3 regions of the Paraburkholderia phytofirmans OLGA172 genome follow, and region 1 is predicted to be linked to each of the others. Evidence: riboswitches for the same ligand, from Rfam matches in the RefSeq annotation. Region 1 holds a riboswitch; each other region holds the start of a gene.
What was found. A riboswitch is a leader RNA that binds a small molecule or an ion and turns the genes downstream of it on or off. The one in region 1 is predicted to bind cobalamin.

Region 1 (3,270 bases):
CTACGCGCTCGTGCTGGGGATGATGGCAATGGGCGCGGCGCTGGAGCGGCGCTGGCCGGCCGAGTTATTGCAATCGCGCGCCGGGATGCGCTTTAACGTCGTCTACGCAGCACTGTATCTGGCGCTCGCGGAAGCAATGCGGCCGCTGATGGCGGTGGCCAGCGTCGCGATCGTCAACGCGCTCGGTGGCGGCTGGGTCGTGCTGGCCTCGCGGGGGTGGGGCGCGTTGGCTTCCATCGTGATCGTGCTATTAACGGTCGATCTGCTGGAATATACATTTCACCGTTTGCAGCATGCGTGGCCCGTGCTGTGGAAGCTGCATTCGTTGCACCACAGTGCCGCCGAGTTCAATATCACAGTGACGTTCCGGCATCACTGGCTCGAGGTACTCATCAAGGGCTGCCTGCTTTATCCGGTGGTAGGCGTGCTGTTCAAGGTCGAGCCGTGGATCCTCGGCGTGACCGCGATCATTTTCACGTTCGGCAATTACTTCGCGCATATGAACCTGCATGTCGACCTTGGCCGCTTCACGACATGGGTCAACAATCCGCAATACCACCGCCTGCATCACTCGAACCGCGTCGAACATTTCGATCGCAACTTCACTCAACTGCTGCCGCTGTGGGACCACCTGTTCGGCACGCTGTGGGTGCCGGCGAAGCACGAATGGCCGGCCACCGGTCTGGACGACGGCGCGCAACCGCGTTCGCTGCTGGGGGCACTCGGCTGGCCGCTGCGCTCGTATGCTGGCATGAGTACCGGTTCGGACGGCAGGCGTGTCGAGATTCTGGAAAAGTAGGCGAAATTAAAGCGATCCGGAGCGCCACCGGCCTGAAGACTCGGCGCGCAACTCGTACCGGAGACGATCGGCGCCGCGTCGCACACCCTGTCCATCCCTATCGGCCGATTTCCAGATCGTCGAATTTTTTCGCGCGATAGATCAGTACGGAGGCCACCCAGCTCAGCACAAAAATGCCGATGATCAGATATCCGAGCATGCCGAAGTGACCGTTCAGCGCGCCGACCGCATCCCACACCGGCCCTTGCAAATTCAGTTTGTCGGAAATCAGGCCCAGCGCTTCGATACTGCCGATCACAATGGCCACGATCACCGACACCAGTGTAATCGTCATGTTGTAGTAGATCTTGCGGATCGGCTTCAGATAAGCCCAGCCGTAGGCACCGAGCATCAGGTGCCCGTCCAGCGTGTCGATCAGCGACATGCCGGCGCTGAACAGCACCGGGAAGACCATGATCGCCCAGGGCGACAGTCCCTGAGACGCCTGGGCGGCGGCGATGCCGAGCAGTGCGATTTCGGTGGCAGTGTCGAAGCCGAGGCCAAACAGAAAACCGAGCGGGTACATATGCCAGCTGCGCGTGAGCATGCGGAACAGTGGCTTGAACAGGCGGGAGAAAAAGCCGCGGTTGGCCAGCAGCAGATCGAAATCGTCGTCGACATAGCGGCCGCCATTTTTCACATTGCGCCAGGCCTGATAGATCGAGTTCAGGATGACCAGATTCATCAGGGCAATCGCAAACAGGAACAGCGCGGAGACGAGCGTGCCGATCACACCGCCAATTTCCTTGTAGTGGTTAAAGCGCCCCTGCATGACGGACGTGGCCGCCGCGACCGCGAGCGAGGCCAGCACCACCACGGTCGAATGGCCGAGCGAAAAGAAGAAGCCGACGGTCACCGGGCGCTTGTTCTCCTGCATCAGCTTGCGCGTGACGTTGTCGATGGCGGCGATGTGGTCCGCGTCGACGGCATGGCGCAAGCCGAAACCATACGCCAGCAGCGCGGTGCCCAATAGAAGGGGATGGTGGCGAAACGCCGCGAGTGCCCAGACCCACGCGAGCACGTTGGTGGCGATCAGCACGCCGTAGATGCCGAAAAGCCGGCTCCGAACGCCAGTGTTCGAATCACTGAAAATCTGTTTCAGCTGCGAAATCATCAACTGTTCCTTGGGATACCGCGTCCCGAACGAGATTGAACGATGGCGAAGCGAGGTTTGACTCCCAGCTCGGATTCAACAGGGCTTACATGCTGGATACAGTGGCGCGACCGCGCCGGATTCTCACCGGCTTCCCGCTTCGCCAGGTGGGACGATGCCTGCAAAGCTTATACACGCGCCCAGACGGGTTGTCGATGCAATCGAAATTCTTCTGAATAGACAGCATCGGCAGCTCGTCAAGGCGCTATCCGGTATGTTACTGGCTCATCGTACTCGCACTTTTCACGGGAATGAAGCGCACAGCAAGGCGGCGGGTAGAAGTTCGCGTGATCTCTTCAAGAGGTGCTCCTTGATTTTGACAGCGGGAATGAAGCCTTAAGCAGGTTGCCGCGTGACGCGGCCAAAAATCGTGCGGTCGGCGAGCCACACCGCGAGCAGCGTGGCGCCCATCAACGGGAAGACGATGCCGAGCAGAACGAGGCCGGTTTTCCAGCCACGCATTGGCGGCGCAGCGCGCTCGCGCGAGGGTGCGCCGAGCGAGCGCTGCGGCCGCCGCTTCCACCACATCACACAGCCGGTTACGGCCATGCCCGCTAGTCCAAGTGAAATCGCGGCGCAGAGAATCTGATTGGCGACGCCGAAATAGCGGCCCATATGCAGCGACGTGCCGTACGACACGGCCTTCGACACCGCACCGTAGTGGCCGTAACGGATGTCTTTCAGCACCGCGCCGCTGTATTGGTCGATGTACAGCGTGCGCTCGTCTTGCGGGTCGGCGGGAAAGTACGAGACGGTGTAGACGCCCGTAGCGGAGGTGGGCAGCACGATGTCGTAACCGCCCGGGACACCGAGCGATGCGACGAGAGCAACGATGCGTCCAAGCGGCAGCGCCTGCGCTGCGTGTGCATCGGCGGATTGCGGTACTGGAGTGTTGCCGACGGCCCATGGCGTAAGTGGCAAGGGCAGGTCGTCCATCACCATGCCCGGCATCGCGGAGCGCAACGGCAGGCCACCCCACGATCCCGGCGGCGCGCCGAGATTGGCCGCGCTCGCGAGTGCCTTGAACTGCTTACCCCATGAGCCTGTCCACGGCAGACCGCTCAGCACGAATGCCAGCGCGCCGAGCGCGAGCCAGATGCCCATCACGGTGTGAAGGTTTTTCCAAAGCGCGCGCCCTCGCAGCGAGAAGCGCGGCAGCAACGCCGCGCGTGCAGTGGTCTTTTCGCGCGGCCACCAGAGCGCGACACCGGTGCCGATCATCACCAGCGTCCAGCACGCGGCCAGCTCCATCAGCAACTCGCCTGGTTTGCCGAGCAGC
Region 2 (3,270 bases), on a different replicon from region 1:
AGATCGTCGAAGCTCGGCGCGCGAAACGAATCCGAGTAGCTTGCGGTCGCCTTCCAATGCTCGCTGATGTCGAAGCCGTAGCCGAGATAGTAACTGTTCGCCCCGCCGAAATCGGAATACTGATCGCGCCGCAGATTGGCCTGAACCTGGTTGCGCCCGAAGCGCCCCGTATAACCGACAAAGCCCGAATCCACATGCCGGTCGGGCGCCGCGAAGGTATCCGAGTCGAGGCTCTGATCCAGATGCTCATAGCCGACCTGCAGGTTCTGCTGCGCGGCGAACGCGAAATCGTTTTGCCACGTGTACTGCCGGTTGTCGGTGTCGAAGCGGCCGTTGTAGATGCCGTTGGTATTCGACACGCTGCGGTCGTCGCCTTCGGCAACGATGAAGTGCGTGGTCCACCAGTCGGTCAGCTTGCCGTTCGCGAACACCGACACCTGGCGCACTTTGGTGTACAGGTTGTTTAGATCGGTGGGCAGGCCGTATGCGTTGTCGTAGCTGTTATTGCCGTTCGACTGGAGATACGTGACGCCCGCGTCCCATTTGTCGTTGAACTTGTGGCGCAGCGAAGCCGAGATGCTTTCGTTCAGATAGCCGTTTGCGTTTGGATTCGCGTTGGGCGCCTCTGCCGGATTGAGCGACGAGAAGCCGTCGTCTTTCGAGCGCGCGAGCGAGATGCTGAAGGTCGTCTTGCCGTCTTGATCCAGCGCGCCGTTCACGCCCATCTGCTGCGTCTGCGTGTGATAGCTGCCATAGCCCACCGAAAAATTGAAGCGTGGCGGATGCTCGCCGCCGTCTTTCGTGAAGACCTGTACCACGCCGCCAATTGCGCCCGAACCGTATAACGCGGACACGTTGCCGTTCACCACTTCGACGCGGTCGATCTGGTCGAGCGGAATCTGCGCGAGTTGCGGCGCGCCCAGGCTCACCGAATCGACCCGCACGCCGTCGATCAGCAAAAGCGATTGCGTCGACGATGCGCCGCGCAGAAACAGGCTCGCCGTTGAACCCGGTCCACCGGTGCGCGAAATCTGCGCACCGGGCGCGAGTTGCAGCAGACCGGGCAAATCGGTCGCAGTCGTATCGGCGATGTCCTGCTGGTCGAACAGCGTGGTCTGCGGGATCGCATCGGCGAGCGGTTGCGGCCCGCGTTCCGCGCTGACTACAACGGGCGACAACAGCGTGGGTGACGGACCGGCAGACCCCGTATCGGCAGATGAAGATGAAGACGGCGAAGAAGAAGAAGAAGAAGAAGAAGAAGAAGCAGCTTGCGCATGCGCGACGAGCGGCAGGCTCGCAAAGGCGAGCAACGCCGCGCGAGCGATAGGGGACAACATGGGATGACATTCCTGTGGATAGCGTGCTCGGCCCGCTTCCCCGCAGGCCGATGCGTAACGAGGCGGCCGCGCTGTTTAACGTTTGCGTGCGGACGACCCTCTCCCTCTGGCCGGTATCCGGGCTGGCGACACATCGATCCCGCCTTCCCACGCGTGACGCGCAGTGGCACACTCGCGTGTTCAGCTTCGAACACGCGATCAGGATCGACCTGCATGACGAATGCGGTCGCTTACCGTTGCGGGGGCAGCGCAGGTTCGCGCGTTCAGGCGAGACGCGCGCCCTGCTTCCCGTTTAACTGCGCGCACTGTGGAAAAGCGCGCGCGGGCACCAGAGTGCGGCCAGTTTAGGAGCGGCCCTCGGGTCCGTCAAGAATGGTTAGGCCGTGCGCAATCTGATCTGTTATGTGCAGGCTATTGTCCGATGCGCGTGGTGCTTTTCATCATATGGTCGATAAAAGCCTGCATAAAGCGATGTTGTTACGTCTCGAAACGAGACAATTGTCGGAACCTGCGACATTCCGCGCTAAAATGCAATGTCTTTAGAGGACGCAGCAGATGCTCACCGAACTCGAAACACTTTCACAAAATATCGGCAAGCTGATCGCGATCAGCCAACGCCACAATGAAGCGCGGCTCGCGCTCGAAGATCAGCTCGCTCAAACGCGTGCCGAAGCAGAGGCCACGCGCACTGAACTCGCGTTGATGCGTGAGGAGCGCGATGCACTGCAGGCGGAACGCGACGCGCTGTCGGCAAAGATCGACGACGCACAGGTCCGCCTGAATGCGATCCTCGAAAAGCTGCCGCGGGCTCGCGCGCACAACGAGCCGGACAATCAGCTCGATCTGCTCGAGACCGCGCCGCATGAGGTCGAAGCGGAGAGCGACGTCACCCGCCATGGAGAAAATGCATGACCACCAAGCAGATCGAAGTATCGATTCTCGGCGTGCCCTATCGCCTCGCCTGCTCGCCGGAAACTGAAGGCGCGCTGCTCGAAGCGGTGGCACGCGTCGACGCCGAGATGTCGAAGATCCGCAATAGCAGCAACGTACGCGGCACGGATCGCATTGCCGTCATGGCTGCGCTGTCGCTGGCATCGGAACTGCTTAAGCTGCAAACGAGCGTGCGACACGGGGAAGCATTTCCCGCGGAAGAAATCCGGCGTACAATGCACCAAATGAACGAACAACTGGGTACTGTGATTCAGCAGTACAGCATGCAGTAAGTACCCAGCAGTCTCGAACAGTTTCAAGTGGCCGGTCCTGAGATCGGCTACGGATTCAAGCGGAATGCATGAGCGAAGGCTCATGCAAGCGATTGAGTTCAATCGGTTTGACTTCCCTGCCTGGTTCGCCAAGGTCATATATTCCTTGAACCAATGCCATGTGCACGGTTGTGGAAATTTGTAGCACGGGTGTGCGCGTCACTCTGTCTGATGTACCCGAAGTGCTGCTAACTGCGACCAATTCTGAACCCCCGGTTCAGGATGCCGGCCTAGCGGCTAAGGCGGGGACCTTATTCAAAACGGCATCGGACTTCGGTTCGGTGCCGTTTTTCTTTGGGCCTCGATTTTTCTTGCTGCATCAAACCCGTAACGTTCACTCACGTTCAATTCGATTCATGCGCTACTGGCTAATGAAGTCCGAACCGGACGAAGCAAGCATCGACCATCTCGCTCAGGCACCGCAGCACACATTGCCGTGGACTGGTGTGCGCAACTATCAGGCGCGCAACTTCATGCGCGACATGATGCAGGTCGGCGACGGCGTGCTGTTCTATCACTCGAGTTGCCCTGAGCCGGGCATCGCCGGGCTCGCGGAGGTATCGTCCACCGCCTATCCGGATCCGACTCAGTTCGACAGGAAGAGTCCCTACTACGACCCGAAGTCGTCGCAGGAAACGCCGCGCTGGCTACTCGTCGATGTGGTGTTCAAG
Region 3 (3,270 bases), 820 kb from region 1:
GGCACGCAGGCGCACGCGGGCGAATACGATCGCGCCGTGCGTCACGTCGGGGTCGTCGCCTGCGTCTTTCACCGTGCCCGCTTCGGCGCCGTCGGCGCACAGGCGGCAGAACACCAGCGGCAGCGGCACGTGCTGGCCCTTCGGCAATACGATCTCCGCGACCTCGCTGACGATACCCGCGAGCAGCAGACGCGCGGCCGCGAGCGACGTCGCGGTGGCGCAGCTGCCGGTCGTGTAGCCGCTACGCAGCGGCGCGGGTTGTTCGGGCGTTTCTTCGCGCATTAGGGTTGCGGTGAGGCGGCTGAGGTGCCATTAGCGGCATTGATGTCACTGGCGCCATTCGTGCCATTCGTGCTGCTTGTGGCGTGCGCGCCGTTCGTGTTGCTCGCACTGGACGTGCCGCTGGCGCCGTCAGCCGGCTTGGTGACATCCAGCAGTGTAATCGGCAGCGCCTGGCGCCAGGTATCGAAGCCGCCAAGCGGCTGGGCCTCGGCAAGCGCGATCCGGGTCAGCGTGCCGCCATGCTGCTCCCGCCACGCCGCGAGCGTCGCCTCGCCTTGCAAAGTGACCGCATTGGCGACCAGCCTCCCGCCGTCACGCAGACGCGCCCAGCAGGCATCGAGCACGCCCGGCGCCGTCACGCCGCCGCCGATGAACACCGCATCCGGCACAGCCAATCCTGCCAGCGCATCGGGCGCGCGGCCAGCCACCAACTGCAGACCCGGCACGCCCAATGCATCGCGATTGTGTTCGATGAAGCGCTGCCGCTCCGCGTGCCCTTCGATCGCGATCGCGCGGCAAGTCGGGTGCGCGCGCATCCATTCGATGCCGATCGATCCGCTGCCCGCGCCCACATCCCAGAGCAATTCGCCGGGCGTCGGCGCGAGCCGCGCCAGCGTGATCGCGCGGACGTCGCGTTTGGTCAACTGACCGTCGTGGCGAAAGGCGTCGTCGGGCAAGCCGGCGGTCAACGGCAAACGCGGGGCGCCCTCCGTTGCCCGGCATTCGAGCGCAATCAGGTTCAGCGCCGCCACGTCACCCGCGGACCACTGATCCGCGCGGCCATCCATACACCGCTCCCGAGCGCCGCCCAAGTGCTCCAGCACGGTCATCCGGGTCGCGCCGAAACCGCGCGCATGCAGCAGTTCGGCCAGCGCGGCGGGCGTGCGCCCGTCGGCGCTCAGCACGAAGACGCGCGCGCCGTCGTGCAGATGAGCGTTCAGCGTCGGCAACGGCCTTCCCACCAGCGAAACCGTGGCGACATCCTGCAACGGCCAGCCAAGCCGCGCGGCCGCCAGCGACAACGACGACGGCGCAGGCAGCACCCGCAACTCACCTGCCGGCAACTGCCGCGCCAGCGTCGCGCCGACGCCGAACAGCATCGGGTCCCCGCTCGCCAGCACGCACACGGACCCGGTACGCTCCGCCAGCAAAGGCGCGAGATCGAACGGCCTCGGCCATGCCGCCCGGCGCGCGGCGAGGCGCGCGGGCAGCATCGCCAGATGACGTTCGCCGCCATAAACCACCGACGCCTCCAGCAAAGCACGCCGCGCGGGCCTCCCCAAGCCGGCGAAGCCGTCATCGCCTATGCCCACCACGGTCAGCCACGCCGGCATGCATCCATCCTCGTTCTGTATCTTCAAATAATGCGCTGTGCCACGCCGATCAAAGCGTCCAGCCTCGTTGTGCTGTTCGAAAAAAGGCATAATACAGCCGCCGGTGCCCTTCGGGGCCGAAGAGGGAACACAGTGTCGCTGTGGCTGCCCCCGCAACTGTATGCAGCGAGTCCGCCTGCGCTCCGTGCCACTGGTTAGACCGGGAAGGCCGCGGCGGACCATGACCTGCCAGCCAGGAGACCTGCCGGCCAGACTGTTCGTGCCAGCCTACATCGGGCGGGGTGTACCGATGCCGCAGCAATGCCCGACCGGGCGGCGCTCGGGCCGTCGCGCGACGCTAAACCCGGTGTCCGTCTTGAATCAAGCTCCGCCCTCCTCCACTGCTTTGCCCGACGCGGCCCTCGCGCTGCGGCCCTCGGCGTGTCCAGGGCTGCTGCGCATCGTCGCCGCGCGCGATGGTGGAATCTGCCGGATCAAATTGCCCGGCGGGGAGCTGAGCGCCGGGCAGGCCTTGGCGATTGCCGAGGCGAGCACGCAGCATGCGGCCGGTGTCGTCGAGCTGACCAATCGCGCGAATCTGCAAGTGCGCGGCGTGCGCAGCGGTCATGAAGCGGCGTTGAGCGCGGCGCTGGTCGACGCGGGGCTAGGGCCGATTCGGGCGGCCGCTGCGGACGATGTGCGCAATGTGATGCTGAGCCCGACTGCTGGCCGCGATCCATTTGCGCTGTTCGATACGAGGCCGCTCTGCGTCGAACTGCTTGCATTGCTGCAAACCGAAGCGCGTTTCGCGGCGCTATCACCCAAATTCGCGCTTCTGCTCGATGGTGGCGAGCGCCTTGCGAGGCTCGATCATCCGCATGATATCTGGCTGGCAGCGACGCAAGTTGAAGACGGGGTGCGATTCGTGTTTGGTTTGACGGGTTGTCCGCCTGCTGTGGCGAACGCGGATGTTGACGCTGAAGCTGACGCTGACGCTGATGCGGGTACCGATGCGTTCCAGCATGCCGAATACGCCGACTCGCGTGACGCCACAGAGCGCCCTCGCACGGATAGCGCGGGCGCCCTCGGCGCCGTGCTGCCCGCGCAAGTCGCGGGTCTTGTCCGCGCGCTGCTGAATACGTTCCTCGATCTGGCCACCACCGACGCCACGCGCATGCGTCATCTGCTTGCCGCGCATTCCGTCGACGCCGTATTGCAGCACGCTCAAAAGTACGTCGATTTCCCACTGTCACGCGACACGTCGCTCGCAAACTGGCGACGCGCCACGCCTGCCGATGCCGCGCTGCGGCTCGGTGCGCACGCTCAGCGAGTCGTGGGAATGCTGCACGTAGGCGGCCAACCGCCGCTCGGACGCCTCGACGCCGCCACCTTGCGCGGCCTTGCCACGCTCTCACAACAGCGCGGCAACGGCACGCTGCGCATGACGCCCTGGCAAAGCGTGTTACTGCCCGATATCGCTGCCAATGCCGCGCCCGCCGTGCTCGCTGAAATGAACGCGCTGGGCCTCGCCTGCGACCCCGCGCAGCCTATTGCGCACTTGATCGCCTGCGCCGGTTCCACAGGTTGCGCAAAAAGCCTCGCCGATACCAAAGCCGACGCGCTGCTTTTAGCGGATCGCTTGCCCAAAGGTGTCGACGTCCATCTGAGCGGCTGT

Region 2: another riboswitch for cobalamin. It lies ahead of AYM40_RS03750 (TonB-dependent receptor domain-containing protein); the one in region 1 lies ahead of AYM40_RS30755 (HoxN/HupN/NixA family nickel/cobalt transporter).
Region 3: another riboswitch for cobalamin. It lies ahead of AYM40_RS27200 (oxidoreductase); the one in region 1 lies ahead of AYM40_RS30755 (HoxN/HupN/NixA family nickel/cobalt transporter).

What each region holds. Positions count from the first base shown of each region.
Region 1 is NZ_CP014579.1:2,419,530-2,422,799, reverse strand. It holds gene AYM40_RS30760 (sterol desaturase family protein) at 1-799, shown strand, start outside; gene AYM40_RS30755 (HoxN/HupN/NixA family nickel/cobalt transporter) at 897-1,952, opposite strand; cobalamin riboswitch at 1,986-2,124, opposite strand; gene AYM40_RS30750 (PepSY-associated TM helix domain-containing protein) at 2,328-3,270, opposite strand, start outside.
Region 2 is NZ_CP014578.1:869,225-872,494, reverse strand. It holds gene AYM40_RS03750 (TonB-dependent receptor domain-containing protein) at 1-1,337, opposite strand, end outside; cobalamin riboswitch at 1,428-1,685, opposite strand; gene AYM40_RS03745 (hypothetical protein) at 1,893-2,249, shown strand; gene AYM40_RS03740 (cell division protein ZapA) at 2,246-2,560, shown strand; RNA gene ssrS (6S RNA) at 2,671-2,852, shown strand; gene AYM40_RS03730 (EVE domain-containing protein) at 2,956-3,270, shown strand, end outside.
Region 3 is NZ_CP014579.1:1,596,008-1,599,277, forward strand. It holds gene AYM40_RS27190 (cobalt-precorrin-5B (C(1))-methyltransferase) at 1-282, opposite strand, end outside; gene AYM40_RS27195 (bifunctional cobalt-precorrin-7 (C(5))-methyltransferase/cobalt-precorrin-6B (C(15))-methyltransferase) at 282-1,616, opposite strand; cobalamin riboswitch at 1,701-1,880, shown strand; gene AYM40_RS27200 (oxidoreductase) at 1,963-3,270, shown strand, end outside.